2 linked regions of the Neobacillus sp. PS2-9 genome follow. The main gene of each other region encodes a partner of the protein of the gene in region 2 in a complex. Links are inferred from orthologs where the notes say so. Each region holds a gene or a part of one and is shown on either strand. Other genes may lie near its edges.

The links.
Region 1: the proteins of arsC (region 2) and trxA are in contact, whole or in part, in an NMR structure (PDB 2IPA), measured with the Bacillus subtilis proteins. The link is inferred for Neobacillus sp. PS2-9 from one-to-one orthologs.

The regions. Positions count from the first base shown.
Region 1 is NZ_CP133269.1:1,443,830-1,447,959, reverse strand. The notes cover bases 863-3,726. They hold trxA (thioredoxin), read right to left. Parts: upstream 2,520-3,726; coding sequence 2,205-2,519; downstream 863-2,204. Other genes in these bases: RCG25_RS07095 (electron transfer flavoprotein subunit alpha/FixB family protein), read right to left, coding at 2,865-3,726; uvrC (excinuclease ABC subunit UvrC), read right to left, coding at 863-2,068. Also shown: more of uvrC, read right to left, coding at 296-862; more of RCG25_RS07095, read right to left, coding at 3,727-3,842; RCG25_RS07090 (electron transfer flavoprotein subunit beta/FixA family protein), read right to left, coding at 3,882-4,130. UniProt on the Bacillus subtilis protein: Participates in various redox reactions through the reversible oxidation of its active center dithiol to a disulfide and catalyzes dithiol-disulfide exchange reactions.
Region 2 is NZ_CP133269.1:3,869,510-3,873,669, forward strand. Bases 355-3,248 are described here. They hold arsC (arsenate reductase (thioredoxin)), read right to left. Parts: upstream 2,066-3,248; coding sequence 1,643-2,065; downstream 355-1,642. Other genes in these bases: RCG25_RS19435 (permease), read left to right, coding at 355-853; arsB (ACR3 family arsenite efflux transporter), read right to left, coding at 2,092-3,147; RCG25_RS19450 (ArsR/SmtB family transcription factor), read right to left, coding at 3,166-3,248. Outside these bases: more of RCG25_RS19435, read left to right, coding at 1-354; more of RCG25_RS19450, read right to left, coding at 3,249-3,513; RCG25_RS19455 (arsinothricin resistance N-acetyltransferase ArsN1 family A), read right to left, coding at 3,721-4,160. UniProt on the Bacillus subtilis protein: Catalyzes the reduction of arsenate [As(V)] to arsenite [As(III)]. In vitro, can dephosphorylate para-nitrophenyl phosphate (pNPP).

The DNA.
Region 1 (4,130 bases), 2.4 Mb from region 2 along the record:
GCATCTCATTGCTTTTTGAACACGAAAAATAAATTCCTGTACAAATAACGTAAGATAGCTCTCCAAGACCTGCGTCTTGACAATCCGGCATTTATTCAATACAGGACCAGCAAAGAAAGAAATGAGACTTTCTTTACTTCGGCGAACATCCCCTTTCATGATTCTTCCTTGAAGCTCATCCTTCTCAGAATCATTACTCTTGAAGCTCGCACCTCTACCTTCACTTTAGTACTATAAAGTGATAGTAATTTAAATTTTCACTAATTATAGCATGGTCAATTTATTCTGACAATAACTATTCTTGAAGTTTTTTCATTAACTCTTCTGCCACATTTGATGGAATACCCATGTCGGTAAATTCCTCCAGACTGGCTTCCTTCATTTTTTTTACAGAACCAAACTGTTTAAGCAATAGTTTTTTGCGTTTCTCCCCAATCCCCGGGATATCATCCAACAATGATTGAAAGGCGCTCTTTCCACGTATTTGGCGGTGAAAGGTAATGGCAAAGCGGTGAACCTCATCTTGAATACGTTGCAGTAAATAAAACTCCTGGCTGTTCCGTTCAAGTGGAACAATTTCTAACGGATTGCCGTATAACAATTGCGATGTACGGTGTTTTTCATCCTTTACAAGACCCGATAGTGGGATATCTAATCCTAATTCATTTTCTAAAACATCCCTTACCGTTTCTACATGTCCTTTTCCACCATCAATAATAATAAGGTCCGGTAGAGGAAGATTTTCTTTTAAGGCTCTCGAGTATCTTCTTCTAGTTACTTCCCTCATCGATTCATAATCATCCGGTCCCTTTACAGACTTGATTTTATACTTGCGATATTCTCTCTTATTCGCTTTCCCATCCGTAAACACAACCATCGCTGAAACAGGATCTGTCCCTTGTATATTAGAGTTATCGAAAGACTCAATCCGATGGGGTGTATAAATTCCAAGAAGCTTTCCGAGGTTTTCTACTGCCTTAATAGTTCGTTCTTCATCCTTCTCAATTAATGAAAACTTTTCATTTAGGGCAATTTTTGCATTTTTGATTGCAAGGTTAACAAGCTCCTTCTTTTGTCCCTTTTTCGGTTGAAGAACCTTCACTTCTAAGAGCTGTGCAGTCATATTCAAATCAATTTCATCTTGGATCAGGATTTCCTTTGGCTTAAAGTGATTGGCTTTTTGATAAAATTGTCCTAAAAACGTAAGGATTTCTTCCTCTGGCTCATTGTAGATGGGAAACATGGAAACATCCCGCTCAATCAGCTTTCCTTGACGGACAAAAAAGACCTGTACACACATCCAGCCTTTGTCAACAGCATAACCAAACACATCCCGGTCCGTGAAATCCGTCATGGTAATTTTTTGCTTTTCCATGATGGTTTCAATGTGGACGATTTTATCACGGAACTCTTTTGCTCTTTCAAAATCCAATTCTTCTGCTGCTGCCGTCATTTTTTCGGTTAGTTCTTTTTTTATTTCCTTATATCCGCCATTTAAAAATCGAGTAATTTCATCCGTCATTTGCTTATACTGTTCCTCAGGAACTTCGTTTACACATGGGGCGAGACACTGGCCTAAATGGTAATATAAACATACTCGGTCAGGGAGAGTCGCACATTTTCGCAACGGATAAATACGGTCTAGTAGTTTCTTTGTTTCATTTGCTGCTCCAACGTTAGGGTAAGGACCAAAGTATTTGCCTTTATCTTTTTTTACTTTTCTTGTGATAATCAGCTTGGGATGTCTCTCTGCTGTCAGCTTAATAAACGGATAGCTTTTGTCATCCTTCAGCATGATATTGTATTTTGGATCATATTTTTTGATGAGATTTAGTTCAAGTATCAAAGCTTCTATATTGGATGAGGTCACAATGTACTCAAAGTCTTCTATTTCATTAACAAGTCTTAACGTCTTTCCGTCGTGTGAGCCGGTAAAATAAGAACGAACGCGGTTCTTTAATATTTTTGCCTTCCCTACATAAATAATTGTCCCCTGACGGTCTTTCATTAAGTAGCAGCCAGGCTGGTCAGGCAGCAGGGTTAATTTTTGTTTAATATTTTCATTCACTCCGGCCACTCCTCTTTCTTTTATGCTATCCATAAAATTTTAACACATCTGTTGATAAAGGAAAGTGGGAGGTTTTGTAATCAACAAAAAAACCTTAGCCAGAACGTGTCCAGCTAAGGTTTTAATTTCTATAGGTTTATACGTGCTTTTGTAACACACTTGCTAAAGCATCTTTAGGTTGGAAGCCGACTACTTTATCTACAACTTCACCATTTTTTAAAACTAATAAGGTTGGGATGCTCATAACGCCAAAATTAGCTGCTGTTTGTGGGTTATCATCTACATCTAATTTAGTGATTTTTACTTTGTCTCCCATTTCTGCATCAAGTTCTTCAAGAACTGGAGCGATCATTTTACAAGGTCCACACCAAGGTGCCCAGAAATCAACAAGTACAGTACCTGAACCTGTTTCTGATGAGAAATTTTGATCTGTTAAATGTGAAATAGCCATTATATATTGACCTCCTATTGAATACTGAATTACTACCGAAAGTATACCATCGTTTGGAATATCAAGCTAATAATATGTTTCGCAACTAATATACCCCATAAAGCATTAAGTATTCTCTCTTTGTACCAAGTCAGTTGATTTCCGCTCCAGGAGCTTCGCTTTCCGTGGGTGTTTCGGCGAGCCTCCTCGGCGCTAGCGCCTGCGGGGTCTCCCCTGAACCATACTCCCACAGGAGTCTTCGCTCCTTCCGCTCCAATCAACAGAGTGTAAAAATCAACAATGTTCTTTAACACAGCATAATGATAAAAGCGAGCGGATTTTGACCGCTCGCTCTCCACTTTATTATTATGAGTGAACTTTAAGTTTTTTAAACTCTTCTGTTAGTAAAGGTACAACCTCGAAAAGGTCACCAACGATTCCGTAATCTGCCACTTTGAAAATGTTGGCTTCTGGATCCTTGTTAATGGCAACAATCACTTTCGAGTTAGACATACCGGCTAAATGCTGGATTGCACCTGAAATACCGCAGGCAATGTATAGATCGGGAGTTACAACCTTTCCTGTTTGCCCAATTTGTAAGGAATAATCACAATAGTCGGCATCACATGCACCTCGAGAAGCACCAACTGCTCCTCCTAGTACGTCAGCAAGTTCTTTTAGCGGTTTGAATCCTTCTGCACTTTTCACACCACGGCCGCCAGAAATAACTACTTTAGCCTCACTTAGATCCACACCTTCACTTGCTTTTCTTACTACTTCTTTAATAATTGCACGAAGGTCTTTAATTTCCACAGATAGTGAGGAAACCTCACCGCTTCTGCTTTCATCTTTTGCTAATGGGGCAATATTGTTCGGACGTACGGTAGCAAAAATTACGCCGTCTGTTACAATTTTCTTTTCAAATGCTTTACCAGAATAAATTGGTCTAGTAAATACAATGTTTCCACCCGCTGTCTCTACTGCTGTTGCATCGGAGATTAGACCCGATGAGAGCTTACCAGCAATCCTTGGTGAAAGGTCTTTTCCTAATGCAGTATGACCAAACACTAATCCTTCAGGCTTCTCTTGATCAATGACAGCTAATAAGGCTTGAGCATAACCATCAGAAGAATATTGTTTTAAATTCTCATGCTCAACTACCACTACACGGTCAGCCCCGTATTGAACTAACTCCGCACCTAAAGCGCTTACAGATTCGCCCACTAATACACCAACAACTTCTCCGCCCTCTGCAACTGTTTTTGCTGCTGCAACAGCTTCGAAAGATACATTACGTAATGATCCGTCACGAACTTCTCCTAATACCAATACTTTTCTAGTCATTTCATTTACCTCCTGAAAACAATTTTTATGAAGTTACGATTAGATTACTTTTGCTTCAGTATGAAGAAGTTGAACAAGTTCTTTAACCTGATCATTTAAATCGCCAGCTAAGACCTTTCCAGCCTCTTTTTTAGGCGGCAAATAAATTTCAATTGTTTTAGTTTTTGCTTCTACATCCTCTTCTTCAAGATCAAGATCATCTAATTCTAATTCCTCAAGCGGCTTTTTCTTCGCTTTCATAATTCCAGGTAAAGATGGATAGCGCGGCTCATTAAGCCCTTGTTGTGC
Region 2 (4,160 bases):
GCTTAAAAGTTTTCTATCTATTGCACTTGAGTTAACGGTCCTGTTTATTGTTATATCATTTTTCATTAGTCTTCTTCAAGGATATATCCCTTACGAGAAGATTGAAAAGAAGTTAGCTGGAAAAAACAAACTGATCGCCGCCTTTGCTGCCATTATCTTTGCCTTTATAACACCCTTTTGTTCCTGTTCCACAATTCCAGTCGTTGTAAATATGTTAAAAAAGAAAATGCCATTTGGGATAGTAATGATTTTTCTATTTGCCTCCCCTGTCCTTGACCCTACAATTTTGACCATTATGGGTGTAGCTCTTGGATGGAAGGTGACAGCTATCTATACGCTTTTAACCACAGTTTTTTCAATCATCATTGGCTTTACTCTTGAGAAATTAGGATTCGAAAAGTCAGTAAAAAATGTTGTAATGACCGGTTATCAAGAACAGCATCAAAAATTTAATGTTAAATTGGCTTTATTGGAAACCCTTAATTTAATGAAAAGTGTTTATCCCTATTTATTAATCGGTGCTGCAATTGGAGCTGTGATCCACGGGTTAGTTCCAACAGAATGGATTTCAAGTGTGTTTGGCCGAGACCATTGGTGGCTAATACCTATCGCAGCCATTATAGGAATTCCTTTATATATTCGTCTTTCCAGTATGATTCCAATTTCACAAATGCTTATTGCAAAAGGAATGGCGTTAGGACCAGTGATGGCCATGATTATCAGTTCAGCAGGTGCTAGTTTGCCAGAAGTGATTCTTTTAAAATCAATCTTTAAAAAGCAATTAGTCGTTACATTTGTTTTATCAGTGGTGGTCATGTCCACTATTTCAGGTTTTATTTTCTACCTAATCTAAATATGCTCTTTAAAAAAGGATGTCAAAGCTTCTGTCATTTGCAGTGCTGTTTTGAGCACCAATTTTATTGACCTTTATAAGCTGGTCGATAAAAAGCTGCCGATTCCCGCATCTTATGATCAAAAGAGTCCACACTTATTGGTTGGGGAATTAGGCTAAGCAGCCGAGCTGATAATAGACGGAGAAATTCCGCTTATTTAAAAATTATTAATAAAAAGAGCTGAAATAGAGGGAGAAATTCCGCCTATTGATTCAAAAAATGCGAAAATGGGGGCTTTTTCTTTGCATAACCGGAAAATCTCCCCTTATTTTCCCCGAAATTAGCTCCATTCTATATTTAACAGGAAAATCTCCCCTTATTTTATTTACTTTTGCTGCTTACTCTATTAAGTACAAGACATCTAGCACCTCTAAACGGAACCCTTTAAATTCCCCATTTAACAATCACTTTCATTTCCTAACAGAACAATAGCATTCGCTTCTTGGCTAAAATCAAGCTTTAGGTCACCTGTATAGGGCTCAATCTCAGGTTCGATAGCTACTGCAATTTCATTTATAGTTACGATTGTATCATTTTTTTCCGGCTCATCCAGAGCCAGTCCTACTTGTGGTCCGCCTCAGCCAAAGCCTGCAAAATAGACACGGATGTTATCGGCATCGTGATCTTCGAACAGTTGCTTCAATATATCACGAGCTTGATCTGTGATAATCATATTTTCCTCACCTTTCAAAAAATTCACTTTCTTATTTTACTAGTTTTCTTTTATATATGAAATACGCGTAATGCTTTTATTCTCCTGTTTCAGCAAAACGCTTAATTCGATCACCAATTTCATCACGGACACGTTGAAAGAATGCCCATTTTTCTTCCTCTGTTCCTTCTGCTTTTGCTGGATCATCAAAGCCCCAGTGAACCCGTTTTACATGTGGAGGAGTGACAGGACAGTGATCTGCAGCATGCCCGCACAATGTAACAACTAAGTCAGCGTTATTCAATATAGTAGGATCAATTACATCAGATGTTTGTTTAGAGATGTCAATGCCAGCTTCCTTCATTGCTTTAACTGCGTTAGGGTTTAAGCCATGTGCCTCAAGACCAGCACTTTTAACCTCCCACTCACTGCTCAAATGTTTCTTAGCCCACCCCTCTGCCATTTGGCTACGGCAAGAATTTCCTGTACATAAGAAATAAATTGTTTTTTTGTTTTCCATGTTGTACTCCACCTTTATTATTAGTTTTAGGCTGCATTTTCTTTGAAATATTTTCGTTTAAACCATAAAGCCACGTTGACTAACGCAATCATGACAGGTACTTCTACTAGTGGTCCAATTACAGCTGCAAAGGCCGCACCCGAATGAATTCCAAATACACCAACAGCAACAGCTATTGCTAACTCAAAGTTATTACTACCAGCAGTAAATGCAAGGGTTGTTGTTACAGGGTAGTTTGCTCCGATTTTCTTCCCCATAAAAAAGGAAACAAAGAACATGATTACAAAGTAAATTAATAACGGAATAGCGATACGGACAACATCTAATGGCAAGCTAACGATTGCGTCCCCTTTTAATGAGAACATAAGGATGATTGTAAATAGCAAAGCAATCAAAGTTATAGGACTAATTTTTGGAATAAATACCTTCTCGTACCACTGTCTGCCTTTTGCTTTTACCATTGTAAAGCGTGTAATCATTCCAGCGAGAAAAGGAATTCCTAAATAAATGAATACTGATTTCGCTACTTCAAGCATTGTAATATTGACAACTGCCCCTTGAATTCCGATCCATTCTGGGATAATAGTCACAAACACATAAGCATACACGGAAAAGAAAAGCATTTGGAAGATTGAATTGAATGCGACTAATCCAGCTGCATACTCGGTATCTCCTTTTGCTAGGTCATTCCAAACAATAACCATAGCAATACAACGGGCTAAACCAATCATAATAAGGCCAACCATGTACTCTGGTTTATCTGGAAGAAAGATAATAGCTAATAAAAACATAAGGATTGGCCCAATGATCCAGTTTTGTACCAGGGACAAAGTGAGGACCTTAACATCTTTAAAAACACGCCCAATTTCCTCATAACGAACTTTTGCTAACGGAGGGTACATCATTAAAATTAAACCAATAGCAAGTGGAATGGATGTAGTTCCTACCTGTAAACTATTCATGTTATCTACAAAGCCTGGAAAGACAAATCCTAATCCAATCCCTATAGCCATAGCTAGAAAAATCCATAGTGTAAGGTACCTATCAAGAAAAGATAAGCGTTTTTTCTCTAAATTACTCAATTTTTTCACTCCCTTTTGTTAACAACCACACCGAAGCGTAGGATTGTTTTTTTCAATCTGTTTAATTTTATCAATCTGGTCTGGTACGTGTTCCAAGATATCTTCAATCATTCCATAAAGGTCAGTTTGCTGGTTCAGTGAATAATAAATCCACTGACCTCTTCGTTCTTCCTTAACCATTCCCGCATCCTTTAATTTACGAAGATGCTGACTGATGGATGGCTGGCTCATCTCAAATACTTCAAGGAATTCACAGACGCAGCACTCACGTTGTTTTAAGATGGCAATAATAGATAAACGTGTTTTATCACCTAATAATTTCAAGACGTTCGCCGCACGATCCAAATCAACCTTTGATTTCAGCATCAATAACCCCTCCTCCGTTACATAAGCAAATAATAATTTACTTATATAATAGTAAAATATGCTTTAAAATTTCTGTTAGACTTTAGCAACTTATACATTTTATATAGAAATTAACATATAACTATTTGCTTATATATTAAAACAACGAACAAATGAATTCAAGAACTTAAATGTAAAGTTTTCGTAAAAAAACAGATTGAAATTAGACTACAATATTTTCTCCATCTCCATGACATCAACAAATTTACCATCAAGAATTCCTTGGTTTTTAAATACTCCTACTTCCCTAAAACCCATTTTTGTATATAATCCCTGTCCTAATTGATTAAATGGAAAAGTAAACAAAACTATTTTATGAAAGCCATTTTCTTTAGCAAGGAATTCAAGTTCAGCTAAAAGCTTTTTGCCAATTCCCTTACCTCTAAATTCTCTGGAAATATAAGCAGAAAGATCGGCAACCCCGTCATAAGCACATCGGTTATTGTATTGATTCAAAGAAGCCCAGCCAACAATTTGATCTTCATATACTGCTACAATCACCTTATATCGACCCTGATGCTTCTCAAACCACTCCTTCATATAGGAGATATCTTTTGTTTCCGTTTCAAGCGTGGCAACTCTATCTTCGATACCTTGATTGTAAATAG